DNA from 3 places in the Streptomyces sp. NPDC002619 genome. Region 2 is predicted to be linked to each of the others. Evidence: riboswitches for the same ligand, from Rfam matches in the RefSeq annotation. Region 2 holds a riboswitch; each other region holds the start of a gene.

Region 1 (5,542 bases), on a different contig from region 2:
GCGTGCTGCTGCCGCTGTGCGGGCTGCTGCTCGCGATGGGCATGCACGCGTTCTGGAACGGCTCCTCGACCTTCGGCGAGTACGGCTTCTTCGCCGTGTACGGCGCGTTCATGGTGCCCGCGTTCGGGCTGCTGACCTGGCTGGTGATCTGGACGCGCCAGCGCGAGCTGCGGACCGTGCGCGAGGAGTTGCCGGCGTACGTCCTCGCCGGGTGGCTGGGGCCGACCGAGCCGTTCGCCCTGGGTTCGATGGGGGCGCGGCGCCTCGCCCGCGAGTACGCCGGCCACCATCTCGGCAAGCCCGCGGCGCGGACGGTCGCGGAGTACGAGGCGTACGCGACGTCGCTCGCGTTCCTGCGGCACCGGGCGCGGCGCGCGGGGGCGGGCGCCGACTTCGCCGTACGGGAACGGGAGCTGCTGGCGGAGTTGTGGAGCCGACGGGACGTCGCGCGGCCGGCACTGGAGTACGCGACGCGGACGGCTCCGCCGGTTTGGCCGAGTCATGGGGGGCCGGGGTACTACGGGTATCCGGCGGGGCCGTACCCGACGTACAACCCGTATCGGTGGTAGCCGTGGACGGGTTGACCGATTGACGGGTTGCGGAGGGTTTGGCACCGCCGGAGACCCGGATAGCCACGGAGGATGCCGGAGCCGTCAGGCCGACGCCCGGGTCAGCTTCGTCACTTCCTCGTCCGTCAGCGTCAGCTCCGCCATCCCCAGCAGTGCCGGCAGTTGCTCCAGCGTGCGGGCCGAGGCGATCGGGGCCACCACCGTCGGCTGGGCCGCCAGCCAGGCCAGGGCGACCGTGGGGACGGGGGCGCCGTGGGCCGTGGCGATCTCGTCGAGGGCCGTGAGGACCTTCTGGCCGCGCTCGGTCTCGAGGTGCTGCGCCGCACGTCCCGCACGGGGGCTGTCGACCGTCGTACCGGGCCGGTACTTGCCCGTGAGGAAGCCCGCGGCCAGCGCGAAGTACGGCACGGCCGCGAGGCCGGTGCGGGCGGCGAGGTCCTGCAGCGGGCCCTCGTAGGTGTCGCGCGAGACGAGGTTGTAGTGGGGCTGGAGCGCGACGTACCGGGCCAGGCCCTCGCGGTCGGAGAAGTCGAGGGACTCCTGGAGCCGCTCCGCCGAGATGTTGGAGGCGGCGACGTGCCGCACCTTGCCTGCCCGTACGAGTTCGTCGAGCGCCCCGATGATCTCGTCGACCGGCACTTCCGGCTTGTCGAAGTGCGTGAAGTAGAGGTCGATGTAGTCCGTGTCGAGGCGGCGCAGCGAGGCGTCGGCGGCGGCCTTGATGTTGGCGGCGGACAGGCCCGGGAAGTCGGGGTGCTGGCTGACCTTGGTCGCGATGACGACGTCGGAGCGGTTGCCGCGGGCCTTGATCCACTTGCCGATGACGGTCTCGGACTCGCCGCCCTTGTTGCCGGGGGCGAACGCCGAGTAGGAGTCGGCGGTGTCGACGAAGTTGCCGCCGGCGGCCGTGTAGGCGTCGAGCACGCCGAAGGACGTCGTCTCGTCGGCGGTCCAGCCGAAGACGTTGCCGCCGAGGGCAAGCGGGAAGACCTCGAGGTCGGAGGAGCCGAGTTTGCGCAGAGAAGTCATGCTTCAATTCAACGCACGGACCGGAGCGCCCGATTCCGCCGGCGCCGGAAAGATCCAGTAAACACCTGACCGGCGGCCCAGACGTCGGGGGGTTGTCGTCAGGACCGCCGGGGATCAGGAAGGTGCGTCAGGGGGTGAGGCCCTTGTCGCGCAGCCACGGCATCGGGTCGATGCCCGTGGCCTGGCCGCCGGGGTGGACCTCGAGGTGCAGGTGCGGGCCGGTGACGTTGCCGGTGGCGCCGACGCGGCCGATGACGTCGCCGGTGTTGACCTTCTGGCCGACGCTGACGTTGATCGAGGACTGGTGGCAGAACCACAGCTCGGTGCCGTCGTCGAGGGTGAGGATCGTGCGGTAGCCGTACGCGCCGGCCCAGCCCGCCTCGGTGATCGTGCCGGTGTGGATGGCCTTGATCAGGGTGCCCGTGGGGGCGGCGAAGTCTAGGCCGGTGTGGTAGCCGGAGGACCACATGGAGCCGGCCTGGCCGAAGGTGCCGGTGATCGTGTACGAGGAGGTCGGCAGCGTGAACTGCTTGGCCAGCGCGGCGAGGCGCTCCTCCTCGGCCTTCTTCTTGGCGGCTGCCTCCGCGGCGGCCTTGGCGTCGGCGGCCTTCGCCGCGGCAGCCTGCTCCGCCTTGGCGGCCTCTTCCGCGACCTGCTTGTCGGCGGCGGCCACGGCAGCGGCGGCGGCCTTGGTCTCGACCTGGCCCTGCTGCTGCTCGGCCTGGGCCATGATCCGGTTGCGCAGGGCCTCACCGGCGTCGGTGGTGCCCTTGGCGGTGTCGGCCTGGGTCACGCCGACAGTGCTGAGGGCGGCGGTGGAGCCGGAGCTCTTGGGCGCGTCGGAGGAGGGCGCGTCGCTCAGCAGGGAGCTGACGGAGGGCAGGTCGGGCATGGAGATGGACACCGGAGCCTTGCCGGTGTTGGCGCTGGCCATGCCGCCCGCACCGACGGCGGCTATGACACCGACGCCGAGGACCGTGGAGCTGCGGGCGAGTCCGCCACCGCGCTGCTTGCCGACGCGGTGCCGGCCACGCAGGGGGCGGATGGATTCCTCGGTGGGGTTCCACTCCTCCCAGGGCCCCTCGTCGGCGCGCGGACCGTCGTACCCGAAGGTCTCGGTGCTGCGCTGGCTCGGTACGAACGGGGCTGCTGGAGCAGGCCGGTTGGACGCCACTCGGGCGTACTCCTTTCCTTCCTTCGCCTACCGGGTTAGCTGACGGGTTCGGAGCAGGAAGGTCTCCTACGCGCGTATACCGGCCGTGACTTCACGGCGGCATCCGCGTGATTCACCCCAAGGTGGTGGTTCCCCGGTTCCCTCGCGGGATTCGGCGCGTGCGCACGGAGCCGCCTCTTGTGACGGCTGGGACGACCGCGCTGCGTTATCGAACGTTAATAGACTCGGAGGGCAGATTCCAAGCCGTTCCGCGTGATCATTAACGTTTTCGGTACGGACTTACGGGCCACGACTGGTGAAAATCGGGCGAGTTGACCGCCGCCCTACCACCGCCAGGGAATTTCACAGAGCCTGACGGTGTATCAGTTGTTATCGGAGGGCTTCTACCCGATCACCACCCGTGACAACGATCAAGGACGCCGTACGGCCAGCAGCGCCATGTCGTCCGTCATCCCGCCCCCCGAGTGCCGCCGCACCTCCTCGGCGAGCACCCCGAGCAGCGTGCACGGATCGTCGAAGGTACGCCCGGCCAGCCGCCGCTCGGGGTCGTAGAACCAGCCGTGCGCGTCGCGGGCCTCGGTCAGACCGTCGGTGTACAGCAGCAGCGTGGCCCCGCACGGGAAGCCGGTCTCCTCGGCACGGTCGGGCCACACACCCAGCTCGCCCATGCCGAGCGGCAGCGCGCGCTCCCCGGTGAGCAGCGCCTTCAGCCGGCCGTCGGCATGCAGGAGCAGGGGCGGCGGATGCCCCCGGTTGAGGAACCGGACCGCTTCGTCGCCGTGCGGGATCTCGACGAGGACGGCCGTCGTGAACCCCTCATAGGTGTCGATCCCTTCGCGGCGCGTATCTTCCCGAGTCAGCGCCCGCTCCAGCCGCTGCGCCACCGCCTCCAGCGTGGCCTCCTGCTCTGCGGCCTCCCGGAAGGCCCCGATCACGACCGCGACGGCCGCCACGGCTCCCATGCCCTTCCCGCGTACGTCCCCGACGATGATCCGCACGCCGTGCGGGCTGTCCTGCACCGCGTACAGGTCACCGCCGATGAACGCGCCCGCCTGCGCCGCCTCGTACCGCGCCGCGATCTCGAACCCACCGATGTGCTCGGCGGGTTCGGGCAGTACGGCGCGCTGGGCGGCCTCGGCGATCTCGCGGGCGGAGGCCAGCCGCTTGTCACCGAGGCGGACGACGCGGTTGATGCCGACGGCCAGCAGGGCGACCGTCGCCACGGTGACGTCCTCGGTGACGGACCCGGCACTCGTCTGGGAGCTGAACCCGGCATGCACCGCGAGGGTGCCGGCGGCGGCCGCCACCCCGGTGACGACGGTGGCGCGGAGCGAGGTGAGGGGGGCGGCGACGAGCGGGGCGGCCGTGAAGAACGGGGCGGCGGTGAATTCCATCGGGGTGAGGACGCCGTACAGGATTCCGCCGACGACCAGCAGCGCGGGCAGTATCCGCACGAGCGACCGCGCCAGCGAGGTCCGCCGCTCCACGCGCTCCTCGTGGACGCCGCGCAGGCCCGTGCCGGGCACGGGATCGCCGGGCAGCCGCCCGCCGGCCCTGGCGTACGGCCCCTCGTCCACCTCACCAGAGCGCACTGCTCGTCTCCCGCGTCTCGGCATACGTCCGTCCAGGTTTGCCGGGGCGGATGCGGGCGGCGAGCGCTGTGGGCCGACCGGATGAGCGGGTGTGACGGGAAACACGGAAGCCGCGGGAAATGCCGTGGCAAAACACTCAGGGCCGGAATCCAATTTCTGGATTCCGGCCCTGAGCCTTCAGTAGCGGGGACAGGATTTGAACCTGCGACCTCTGGGTTATGAGCCCAGCGAGCTACCGAGCTGCTCCACCCCGCGTCGTTGAAACCAGTGTACGCCATGCGAAGGACCCCGAGCGCACGGGTTTAATTCCGGCGCCCGTGGTCAGCCCAGCAGGTGCCGGTTCGGCTCCTTGGCCCGGGCCTCGTACTCCGGCAGTACGACGACGTCGGCGCCCTCGGCCGCGAGCAGCCCGCTGCCGTCGGCGCCCGCCACGAACGTGTCCGGCTCCCGCCAGGCCGTGACCACGCGCCGTACTCCCGCACGCAGGATCAGCCGGGCGCAGGGCAGGGGCCGCGAGGCACGGCGGGCGCACGGTTCGAGGCTGCTGTAGACGGTGGCGGCGGGCAGCCGCGGGTCCGCGGGGTCGATCTTCGCTAGCGCCGCCTCCTCGGCGTGCGCCACGGGGTCCTCACCTTCGCGCGAGTGTCCGCGCGCCAGCTCCGTCCCGTCGGCGGCCACCACGACCGCGCCCACGCTGAACGCCGTCCGCGAGGGCGGGCACAGGGCGGCCAGCTCACAGGCGATGCCCATCCAGCGTCGGTCGGCGGCGGTGACCGACGGTCCGGTGCCGGGCGCGGTGGGCTCGTACCGCATCAGTACGACGTCCTCGATCCGCCGCGACTCGACCAGCCGCAGCCGGCCGCGCTGGTAGTCCCCGGGTCCGAACAGCCGGGGTGCCGCCGGGTCGCCCACGAACAGCGGGGCGAGGACCAGTTGGAGTTCGTCTGCGAGGCCCTGCTGGAGGAGCTGCGTGTGGACGGTGCCGCCTCCCTCGACCATCAGCCGCCGGACTCCACGCTCGTCGTGCAGGTGTTTGAGTAGGGCGGGCCAGTCGAGGTCGGGGCCGAGCGGGACGACGTCGGCGGCGAGGCCCAGCGCCCGGGCCCGCTGCGCGCCCTTGTCCGTCGTGTAGACGACCTTGTCGCCGCCCGTGTGCCAGAACTTCGCGTCCGGGTCCA
Region 2 (5,542 bases):
TCATACCGGACCGGTACCGGGAAGCCGCGTCGCCCAGCAGGGGTGGCGCGGCTTCCGCGTTTCCGCGGCACATCTGGTGAATTCACCGCGGGACAGACTCAGGACGCACGAATGAGGCGTGCGCCATGAATTCACGGCGCACGCGAGAAAGGTCAGCGGAAATTCACGCCACCCGAATATCCCCTCTTTGTATACGGCGCCCGTGTTAATGCCGCAGGCTCGACATGTTTACGGGGTGTTGCGAGTTCCTCACACGCTCCGCGCCGGGCGCGAATCGCAGCCGGTGCGCGGTCGTCGCGCGCTCGGTGTGCAGCGCCGTGATCGCCCGCGCGCGCTCGCCGTCGCCGCGCGCCACGGCGTCCACGATGGCACCGTGCTCCGCCCAGGACTCCGCGGGGTCGGCGGGCGCCTCGATCGCGTACATCCATGCGATCTTGTGCCGCAACTGGGTGAGCATCGAGGTCAGGGCATGGCTGCCGGAGGCCTGCGCGAGCGTCTCGTGGAACCAGCCGCCCAGCGAGCGCAGGTCCTCGCTGTTGCCCCGCCTGGCCCGCTCCTGGCCCAGCCTGACCAGGCCGCGCAGCACCTTGAGATGCGCCTCGGTACGCCGCTGAGCGGCCCGGGAGGCGCCGAGCGGCTCCAGGAGCATGCGCATCTCCAGCAGGTCGGCGGCCTCCTGCTCGGTCGGTTCGGCGACGCACGCGCCCGCGTGCCGCCGGGTCACCACGAAGCCCTCGGCCTCCAGGGTGCGCAGAGCCTCGCGGACGGGGACGCGCGAGACGCCGTAGCGGCGGGCCAGCAGTTCCTCGGTGAGCCGGCTGCCGCGCTCGTAGACACCTGCGACGATGTCGTCCCGGATCGCCGTGCATACCGAGTGCGCCGGAATACGCATGACCGACCTCCGCCTTAATCCCCGTGAAACGTCGACGATTGACGTGTGTTCTGTGACTCTATTGCAATGAGCCGGAATTTCCGATGGCGGGCCGGAATCCATGGATATTTTTTGGACAGCGGGGGGTCCGAAACGACGAAAGCCCCGGCTCGAGGGAGCCGGGGCCTCGCTGTCGCGCCTTGGGTCGTCAGACGTTCACGCCGTGCTTGCGGAGATAGGCGACGGGGTCGATGTCCGAGCCGTACTCCGGGGTCGTACGGGCCTCGAAGTGGAGGTGCGGCCCGGTCACGTTGCCGGTCGCGCCGGACAGGCCGATCTGCTGGCCGGGGACGACCGTCTGTCCCACCGAGACACCGATCGACGACAGGTGGCCGTACTGGGTGTACATCCCGTCGGCCATCCTGATCACGATCTGGTTGCCGTACGCCCCGCCCCAGCCGGTCGACACGACCGTGCCCGAGCCGACCGCGTGGACGGTGGTGCCGGAGGAGGCGTGGAAGTCGATGCCGGTGTGGGCGCCGGAGGACCACAGGGAGCCGCCGGTCTTGTAGCCGGTGGAGACGTACGAGTTCGCTATCGGCACGACGAAGGCGTTGAGGCGCTTGCGCTCGGCCTCGCGGGCGGCGCGCTCCTTGGCCGCGCGCTCCTTCTTGGCCTCCTGCGCGGCCGCCTTGCGCGCGGCCTGCTCGGCCGCCTTCTCCTCGGCGGCCTGCTTCTGGGCTGCGGCCTGGGCGTCGATCTGCTGGGCGACCGAGTCGCCGAGGGTGACGACGGGGATGAGGCCCGTCTGCTCGGCCGGGGTCTCGGCGGCGAGCGCCGGGGTGGCCGCGAGGGTGCCCATGACGCCGGTGGTGGCGAGGGCCGCGACGCCCGCCGCGCGAGCGGTGGTGCGACGTGTCCGGGTGGGACGGCGGTGCTTCCCGGTGGCGCGGGTGAACGCCATGGAGTGGCTGGTCCTTTCCTTCCTTCTCGCCTACCGGGTTAGCTGACGGGTTCGGAGCAGGAAGGTCTCCTACGGACCCCCTCGCTCGGCGCGGGCGTCCGATTCACCCCAGGGACGTGTGGGTCCCCGGCTCCCCTGGCTCGCGCCGTAGGGGGACTCGGCGATGACTGTCCGGTGCCGCGGGCGCGGCGCACTGCCTGACGAACAGCCCGGACGACGCTAAGCGGGACAAGTTTCAATCCCCAAACCGATCCGGGCTTTTGTAGCGCATCCCACAGGGCAGACAGGCAACCTCCGCCCCAATTCGGACATCTGGGGGAAATGAGAAAGGGCCCTGACAACCCGTCGGTCGTCAGAGCCCCACGCGCGCGTGCACCACACGGGCTCTACGCGTGCTCTACTCGGCGGAGACGACGCTCACTTCGCCGATGCCGAGAGCCTCCACGGGCTCCTTGATCTGCGCCGCGTCGCCGACCAGGACCGTGACCAGCCGTTCCACCGGGAAGGCGTTGACCACGGCGGCGGTGGCCTCCACGGTGCCGGTGGCTGCGAGCTGCTGGTACAGCGTCGCCTGGTAGTCGTCGGGCAGGTACTGCTCGACCTGGTCGGCGAGCGTGCTGGCCACGGCCGCCGCCGTCTCGTACTTGAGCGGCGCCACGCCGACCAGGTTCTGCACGGCGACGTCGCGCTCCGCGTCGGTGAGTCCTTCCGCGGCGAGCGTGCGCAGCACGGTCCACAGGTCCGCCAGCGCCGGGCCGGTGTTCGGGGTGTCCACGGAGCCGCTGATGGCGAGCATCGAGGCGCCTGTGCCGTCCGGGGCGGACCGCAGGACCTGGCCGAACGCGCGCACACCGTAGGTGTAGCCCTTCTCCTCGCGCAGGACGCGGTCCAGGCGGGAGGTGAGGGTGCCGCCGAGGCAGTACGTGCCGAGCACCTGCGCGGGCCACACGCGGTCGTGCCGGTCGGAGCCGACGCGGCCGATGAGCAGCTGGGTCTGGACAGCGCCGGGGCGGTCCACGATGACGACCCGGCCGGTGTCGTCGGCGCTCACCGGCGGCACGGGGCGCGGCTGAGCCTGGGAGCCGGTCCAGTCGCCCAGGGTCTCGCCGAGCAGCTCGTCCAGGTCGATGCCGGTGAGGTCGCCGACGACCACGGCGGTGGCCGTGGCGGGCCTGACGTGCCGGTCGTAGAAGGCGCTTACGGCCACCGCGTCGATCTTCTCGACCGTGTCCTCGGTGCCCTGGCGCGGGCGGGACATGCGCGCGGTCGCCGGGAACAGCTCCTTGGAGAGCTCCTTGGCAGCGCGGCGGGAGGGGTTGGCCAGCTCGTGCGGGATCTCGTCGAGGCGGTTGCGGACCAGCCGCTCGACCTCGCTGTCCGCGAACGCCGGCGCCCTGAGGGCGTCGGCGAGCAGCCCGAGCGCCTTGCCGAGGCGGGAGGCGGGTACCTCCAGGCTCAGCCTGACGCCGGGGTGGTCGGCATGCGCGTCGAGGGTGGCGCCGCAGCGCTCCAGCTCGGCGGCGAACTCCTCGGCGGAGTGCTTGTCGGTGCCCTCGGAGAAGGCCCGCGCCATGATCGTGGCGACGCCGTCGAAGCCGGCCGGCTCGGCGTCCAGGGGCGCGTCGAGGAGCACCTCGACGGCCACGACCTGCTGGCCGGGGCGGTGGCAGCGCAGCACGGTCAGGCCGTTGTCCAGCGTGCCTCGCTCGGGGGCCGGGAAGGCCCACGGCTTCGCCTCGCCCGCGCGGGGCTGGGGGTGGAACTCCATCGCGGCGAGCTCGGTCACTTGGCCGCCTCCTCGTTGTCGTCCTGGTCTGCGGTGGCGCCGGCTTCGACGGTGGCCTCGGACTCCGGGTCCTCGGGGATGCCCGGGTCCTCGGTGTGCTCCGCGGACTCGGCCGACAGCGGCTCGTACACGAGCACCGCGCGGTTGTCGGGGCGCAGCCGGGCCTGGGCGACCTCCTTGACCTCCTCCGGGGTCACCGCGAGGACGCGCTGCACGGCGGTGAGGGCGAGCTGCGGGTCGCCGAACAGGACGGCGTACCGGCACAGTTCGTCGGCGCGGCCCGCGACCGTGCCGAGCCGGTCCAGCCACTCGCGCTCCAACTGGGCCTGGGCGCGCTCCATTTCCTCGGACGTGGGGCCCTCCTCGGCGAAGCGGGCGAGCTCCTCGTCGATCGCGGTCTCGATGACCGGCACCTCGACATCGCCGGAGGTCTTCACGTCCAGCCAGCCCAGGGAGGGCGCCCCGGCCAGCCGCAGCAGGCCGAACCCGGCCGCGACCGCCGTACGGTCGCGCCGTACGAGCCGGTTGTAGAGCCGGGAGGACTCGCCGCCGCCCAGGACGGTGAGCGCCACGTCGACCGCGTCCGCCTCGCGCGTGCCGTCCTCGGGGAGCCGGTAGGCGGCCATCAGGGCGCGGGCCGGGACCTCCTCGACGACGACCTCGCGCAGCTGCTCGCCGATGACGTCCGGCAGCGAGCCGTCACGCGGCGTGGGCTTGCCGTCGTGGGCGGGGATCGAGCCGAAGTACTTCTCGACCCAGGCGAGGGTCTGCTGCGGGTCGATGTCACCGACCACGGAGAGCACGGCGTTGTTCGGCGCGTAGTACGTGCGGAAGAACGCGCGCGCGTCCTCCAGGGTGGCCGCGTCGAGGTCCGCCATCGAGCCGATCGGCGTGTGGTGGTACGGGTGGCCCTCCGGGTAGGCGAGGGCGGTCAGCTTCTCGAACGCGGTGCCGTAGGGCACGTTGTCGTAGCGTTGGCGGCGCTCGTTCTTGACGACGTCGCGCTGGTTCTCCATGGACTCGTCGTCGAGCGCGGCCAGCAGGGAGCCCATCCGGTCGGCCTCCAGCCACAGGGCGAGCTCCAACTGGTGGGCGGGCATGGTCTCGAAGTAGTTGGTGCGCTCGAAGCTGGTGGTGCCGTTCAGCGAGCCGCCGGCGCCCTGCACGAGCTCGAAGTGACCGTTGCCCGTCACCTGTCCGGAGCCCTGGAACATCAGGTGCTCGAAGAGGTGAGCCAGGCCGGTACGCCCCTTGACTTCGTGGCGGGAGCCGACGTCGTACCAGAGGCAGACCGCCGCGACCGGGGTCAGATGGTCCTCGGAGAGCACCACGCGCAGACCGTTGGCCAGGCGGTGCTCGGTCGCTGTCAGGCCCCCGGAGCCTGCCTCGGCTGTGGCCGTGTGACCCATGGGCATGTACGTCCCTTCGATCGCGGATGCGGTCGTGAAAACCGCGGTTTTCCTGCCAGTCCTGCCACTGTATGCAAGCGTGCGCACCATGCGCGAAGTTCCCGCGGGACATACGCCCACAGCGGATCGCGTAGCCTGCGGGATCGTGCCGCGGAGCGGCACCGGGCGGACCCGGACACCGGGGCCCGGCCCGGGTTGTCAGTGCCGCGGTCCACAATGGTCCACGTCAGATCGCGTTGAACGCCTCAACAAGAGCGCCCCTTAGGCGGGCGACCCGAAAACAGGAGGAGCCGGCAGCGATGGCCCGCCGCAGCACGAAGACCCCGCCGCCCGACGACTCGTTCGAGGAGAAGATCCTCGACATCGACGTCGTGGACGAGATGCAGGGTTCGTACCTCGAGTACGCGTATTCGGTCATCTACTCCCGTGCCCTGCCGGACGCCCGAGACGGCCTCAAGCCGGTGCACCGCCGCATCGTCTACCAGATGAACGAGATGGGCCTGCGCCCCGAG
Region 3 (5,542 bases), on a different contig from region 2:
AGCCGGTCCACCTTGGCCTTGACCTGGCCCGGCGTCAGCTGCGGCTCGGCGTGCCCGGTCCCGTCGAAGGCCGTCGCGGTCGCCGCGCCCGCCAGGGCCATGGTCACGGCCGTCCGGGCCGTCGGACCGCCGAGCGAGCGTTGCCGGGGCTTGCGGTGCGCTGCCACCTGGACTGTCACGTCCTTCCGTAGGGCCGCCTGGTCATCCGTACGGCCGCCAGGGGAGAGCGGTCGTACGGCCGCCGGGAGCGGCTCTCGCGTCCGGCGGCGGCCCGCACAGGGGGAGCGGGCCGCCGCCGGACTTCTCGGCGGAGGTGTCCGGCGGCCGCCCCTGGCCCGGGCGGCGGTGTGGAGCCGGTCACCTGGTGGAGGACGCTAAACCTGAGTGTGTCGGCTCGGTAACGCTATGTACGGAACTGGCGGCAGGGGACCGCCGGTGACCGTATAAGAGCGTGATCCCGGTCCGGAGCCGCCGACTTCGCGCGGCGCGATGACCGAAGCGGCGGTTCTGTGACACGTGGGGGCGCCGGAGTGCTATGGGGTGCATATATGCGGGCCGTGCCGCCGGGGTCGCTCGGGGTGGGGGCGGTGACCGGAGGCACTTGTGCCCCGATTAGGCTCCGGCCCCATGGACGTACTCATCCATCTCTTCGTCGGCCTGCACATCATCGGCATCGCGTCGCTCCTCGGCGGGTTCCTCACCCAGATGAAGGCGATGGGCAAGGGCGACGCCCGCTTCGTCCCCGCGATGCTGCACGGCGCGCTGACCATGCTGGTCACCGGTGTGGTCCTGGTCGGCCTCAACCAGGCCGACGACCATCACCTCAACACCGTCAAGATCGGCGTGAAGCTGGCCCTGCTGATCGTGATCCTCGGGCTCGTTTATGTGAAGCGGGACGACGAGCGCGTGGACAAGCGCCTCTTCGGCCTGGTGGGGCTGCTCACCATCGCGAACGTCTTCATCGCCGTGCTGTGGACGTGATGTACGCCGTGTCGTGGACGTGAGGTACGCCGTGCTGTGGATGTGGCGTACGCCGGCATGACGTTCAGCGCGCGGCGCTGAACCGGGCGCGGGCCGCAGCCACCGCGCCCGCGGCGACCGCGATCCACACCGCCACCGCGATCCACACCAGCACCTTCCCGGGGCCCCTCAGCCACGGGACCCGGATGACGGCGGCGACCGACAGCGTCGCCGCCGCCGTCATCCCCATCGGGAAGACCGTCGCCCAGCGGCGTACGTCGTAGCGCGGCCGGAGTCTCGCCAGCTCGGCGATCAGCAGGACGACGTAACAGGCCAGGACGAGGAAGAACAGCGCGCCGGTCACCGAGTGCAGGACGTCCCGGTCGTCGTCGTTCCACAGGTACAGCCGCGGGCTGTCGGCGGCGATCAGCTTCACCCCGGCCAGCGTCGAGTTGGCCAGCGCGCCCCCCGCGATCCACTGGTCCCCGGCGCCCTCGGTGAGCTGCCGCGGTTCGAAGCGGGGCAGCGCGAAGCCGTACAGCACGAGCCCCAGCCAGAACAGCACCAGCGCGGTGTGCGCGAGCCAGGCCGTCGACTCGACGGCCGCCAGAGTGGCCGCCAGGACGGCGAGTCCCTGCGTGGCCACACAGCCCAGGAACACCGCGCCCGGCATGTGGCGCTGCCAGTGCGGTACGACGAGGAGCATCAGGACCGGCCAGAGTACGGCCGACAGCGCGAGCAGCGCCTCCGCCACCGTCTGCCAGCCGAGCATGGAGAAACGCGTGCCGAGCACGGTGGTCGCGGCCACGGCCGTCAGCGCGCCCGGCGTCCTCGCCTGGGCCACCCACCGCTCCCGATCGCGCACCAGTCCCACCCCGAAGGACGCGGCGAGCGCCAGCCAGGAGACACAGGCCATCGTCAGAAACAGCCGGGACAGGACCTCGTATCCGGTCAGCTGCAGCCCGACCGACACGATCCCGGTCGCCATCACGGCGGCCCCGGCCGCAGGCGGACGCTGCGCCCACCAGGGGCGAAGGGGAGAGGTCCCGGGCATGGGCCCGATGCTAGGGACCAACACACCCGATACGAGCGGGCCACGCGCGCGTGACCTTCAAAAACGCGCGCGTGCGGGACAGGGGCGAGGCGCGTGCGCGCGGTGTGGTGGGCCGTGGCGCGCGTTGCCAGGAGCCCGCGCCTGGGGCGACCCGAGCGGGCGCGGCGCCCCGTGGGAGGGGCGTGCGCCTCAGGGAGGGGCGCGTCGTGCTTGTGCCCGGCGCGGAGTGCACGAGGCGCGCCGGGCGTGTGGAACAGGCGCCGGGCGCGCACATGATGCGCTAGGCGCACGGCACGCGAGCGCACGCCCGGCGGGCGGTACGGCGACTCGCTCCCTGCGTCCGCGCCCCCGCGCTCGCCCAGGCGGCACGAGCCGCCGCGTGCGGTGCGGGAGTGCACGCCCCGCGTGTGACGTACCTCGCGCGCCCCGTTGCTCGGGCACGCGCCCCGCCTTGGTCAGGCCGGGCGTACCACGCTGTGGATGATCGAGTCGCCGGCGTAGTAGACCGACTCCTCGCGGACGTAGGCGCCGGGCTTCGGGGCGTGGATCATCATGCCGTCGCCGATGTAGAGGCCGACGTGGCTGATGTCGTCGTAGAAGAAGATCAGGTCACCGGGCTGGGCGTCGGCGAGGGAGACGGTGGTGCCCGCGTTGACCTGGTCCCAGGTGGTGCGCGGGAGGTCGACGCCGGCGGCCTTCCAAGCGGCCTGGGTGAGGCCGGAGCAGTCGTAGGAGTCGGGCCCGGTGGCGCCCCAGACGTACGGCTTGCCGATCTGGGCGCGGGCGAAGGCGATCGCCTTGTCGGCCTTGGTGGCGTACGAGTCGGACGAAGATGATCCGGACGAGGGCGAGGTCGACGAACCCGACGAACTTGTCGAGCCCGAGGAGCCCGTCGAGCCCGAGGAGCTGCTCTCCTTCTGCGCCGCCGCTTCCTCCGCCGCCTTCTGCGCCGCCTGCTGCTTGGCGAGCTCGGCGGCCTTCCGCGCCGCCTCCTCCTGCTTCTGCTTCTCGATGGCGGCGAGCCGCGCCTTCTCCTCCGCCGTCAGCTTGGACAGCAGCTCACGCGCGCTGGAGAGCTTCGTCTGGACGGTCGCCTTCGCGGTCTTCAGCTCGCTCTGCGACTCGTTCAGCGTCTCGAGGCTCTTGGTGGCCTCCTGCCGCTTCTTCATCGTCGCGGACTGCTCCGTGACGTAGTCGTCGACCGCGTCCTTCTGGCGCGTGGTCATCCGGCTCATCAGCTGGGTCTGGTCGAAGTAGTCCTGCGGACTGTCGGCCAGGAGGAAGGTGGCGGTGTCGGGGGCGGCGGCACCGGTGCGGTACTGGGCCGCGGCGAACGTGCCCAGCTCCTCGCGGGCTTTGTTGAGCTTGTCCGTGCGCCGGGCGACGTCGTCCAGAAGCGCGTCGACCTGCTTGCGCTGCGTGCCGGACTTCTCCTTGGCCGAGTTGTACTTCTCGGTCGCCGACTCCGCCTGGCGGTAGAGGTCGTCGACCTTCTTCTGCACCTCCTCGACGCTCGGCTTGCCGTCGGTGGAGGGGGCGGCGTTGGCGGTCTGGGTGAGCAGGGCCACAGAGGTGAGGGCGGCGGTGGCGAGGACGGGGGTGCCTATGCCGGCTATGCGCGTGCTCGCGGCGCGCGGCTTGCGGTGCGACGCCAAAGGAGGCGACTCCTTCCATGTTCCGCCTACCGAGTTAGCTGTCGGGTTCGGGCGGGTGGTTCGGAAGGCTTGCCCTACGGCCCGTTCTCCGGAAGGGAGTTGGGCCGATCCACCCCAAGGTCGGTGGGTCCCCGGCTCCGGCGGCCTCGGGGCGGCACACCGGACTCGGCGGAGGCCGCGCGGCCCGGCGACGTTCGCCGGTGGGGGTCGTACGGCCCGCCCGGAACGGTAGCCAACTGGTGTGGCGCCTGTGAAGGTTGATGGGCGATATGCCCGATACATTTTCGTGACCTTTGGTCAAGGTGCGACAAGGCGTGGTTGATAGATGACGACGAGCAGTGACTTGTCCGGTTTGTTCGCCGTGTCGATCGTCGGTGCCCGCGTGCCACCCGACCGGAATTCGGCTCGTCGCGCACCGTGATCAAGCGATCGTTGCTGGTGACGGCGGTGCCGGGCTGTCGGGGAACGAGGGATGTTCTCGGGGCGGCGGCGGGTTGTCGGTGGGGCGCCCTAGACTCGGAGAGCGATGAGCAGCCTCTTTGACGACAGCTTCCTGGCGAACCTCCAGGCCCCCCAGGGGCGCGAGGAGGAACCCCCGCCACCGCCCGAGGACGATCATGCTCCGGAGTCACTTCCGGACGATCTGTTCGGCGGGAAGTTCGACGTGCCGCCGGACCGGGACTCGTACTACCGCGACGGCGCCCCGCGCCCGGCCATCGACGCGGCCGCCCTCCTGGAGGGGCTGAACGAGAACCAGCGCGCGGCCGTCGTCCATGCCGGCACCCCCCTGCTCATCGTGGCCGGCGCCGGCTCCGGCAAGACCCGTGTGCTCACGCACCGCATCGCGTATCTCCTGGCCGAGCGGAGCGTGCACCCGGGCCAGATCCTCGCGATCACCTTCACCAACAAGGCCGCGGGCGAGATGAAGGAGCGCGTCGAGCAGCTCGTCGGCCCGCGCGCGAACGCGATGTGGGTGATGACCTTCCACAGCGCGTGCGTGCGCATCCTGCGGCGCGAGAGCAAGAAGCTGGGCTTCACATCGAGCTTCTCGATCTACGACGCCGCCGACTCCAAGCGGCTCATGGCACTCGTCTGCCGTGATCTCGATCTCGATCCCAAGCGCTATCCGCCCAAGTCCTTCAGCGCCAAGATCAGCAACCTCAAGAACGAGCTGATCGACGAGGAGGACTTCGCCGCGCAGGCCGCTGGGGGCACATCCCAGACGGAGTCTGGGGGAGGCTTTGAGAAGACCCTCGCCCAGGCCTACGCCCTCTACCAGTCGCGTCTGCGCGAGGCGAACGCCCTCGACTTCGACGACCTGATCATGACGACGGTCAATCTGCTGCGCGCCTTCCCGGACGTCGCCGAGCACTACCGCCGCCGCTTCCGGCACGTCCTGGTCGACGAGTACCAGGACACCAACCACGCCCAGTACGCGCTCGTGCGCGAACTCGTCGGCACCGGCCGGCACGACGAGGACGTACCGCCCGCCGGGCACGACCTACCGCCCGCCGAGCTGTGCGTCGTGGGCGACGCCGACCAGTCGATCTACGCCTTCCGCGGCGCGACGATCCGCAACATCCTCCAGTTCGAGGAGGACTACCCGGACGCGACGACGATCCTCCTGGAGCAGAACTACCGCTCCACCCAGACGATCCTGTCCGCCGCCAACGCGGTCATCGAGCGCAACGAGTCCCGCCGCCCCAAGAACCTGTGGACCAACGCGGGCGCGGGCGCGCAGATCACCGGCTATGTGGCCGACACGGAGCACGACGAGGCGCAGTTCGTCGCCGACGAGATCGACCGGCTCACGGACGCGGGCGAGGCGAAGTCCGGCGACGTCGCCGTGTTCTACCGCACCAACGCCCAGTCC

Evidence for each region. A riboswitch is a leader RNA that binds a small molecule or an ion and turns the genes downstream of it on or off. The one in region 2 is predicted to bind cyclic di-AMP.
Region 1: it holds a riboswitch for cyclic di-AMP, as region 2 does, so the genes downstream of both, ACFYXB_RS30255 (M23 family metallopeptidase) here and ACFYXB_RS26970 (M23 family metallopeptidase) in region 2, are expected to answer to the same signal.
Region 3: it holds a riboswitch for cyclic di-AMP, as region 2 does, so the genes downstream of both, ACFYXB_RS01865 (NlpC/P60 family protein) here and ACFYXB_RS26970 (M23 family metallopeptidase) in region 2, are expected to answer to the same signal.

The regions. Positions count from the first base shown of each region.
Region 1 covers NZ_JBIAQV010000024.1:95,919-101,460, reverse strand. Annotated here, with positions in the region: gene ACFYXB_RS30265 (PrsW family intramembrane metalloprotease) at 1-569, shown strand, start outside; gene ACFYXB_RS30260 (aldo/keto reductase) at 654-1,598, opposite strand; gene ACFYXB_RS30255 (M23 family metallopeptidase) at 1,726-2,772, opposite strand; cyclic di-AMP (ydaO/yuaA leader) riboswitch at 2,780-2,939, opposite strand; gene ACFYXB_RS30250 (PP2C family protein-serine/threonine phosphatase) at 3,183-4,364, opposite strand; tRNA gene ACFYXB_RS30245 (tRNA-Met) at 4,546-4,619, opposite strand; gene ACFYXB_RS30240 (dihydrofolate reductase family protein) at 4,686-5,542, opposite strand, start outside.
Region 2 covers NZ_JBIAQV010000019.1:115,004-120,545, reverse strand. Annotated here, with positions in the region: gene ACFYXB_RS26975 (GntR family transcriptional regulator) at 206-892, opposite strand; gene ACFYXB_RS26970 (M23 family metallopeptidase) at 1,080-1,835, opposite strand; cyclic di-AMP (ydaO/yuaA leader) riboswitch at 1,849-2,008, opposite strand; gene ACFYXB_RS26965 (M16 family metallopeptidase) at 2,233-3,621, opposite strand; gene ACFYXB_RS26960 (M16 family metallopeptidase) at 3,618-5,036, opposite strand; gene ACFYXB_RS26955 (DNA topoisomerase (ATP-hydrolyzing) subunit A) at 5,330-5,542, shown strand, end outside.
Region 3 covers NZ_JBIAQV010000001.1:354,611-360,152, forward strand. Annotated here, with positions in the region: gene ACFYXB_RS01850 (NlpC/P60 family protein) at 1-167, opposite strand, end outside; gene ACFYXB_RS01855 (hypothetical protein) at 628-981, shown strand; gene ACFYXB_RS01860 (tellurite resistance/C4-dicarboxylate transporter family protein) at 1,046-2,014, opposite strand; gene ACFYXB_RS01865 (NlpC/P60 family protein) at 2,470-3,669, opposite strand; cyclic di-AMP (ydaO/yuaA leader) riboswitch at 3,678-3,850, opposite strand; gene pcrA (DNA helicase PcrA) at 4,196-5,542, shown strand, end outside.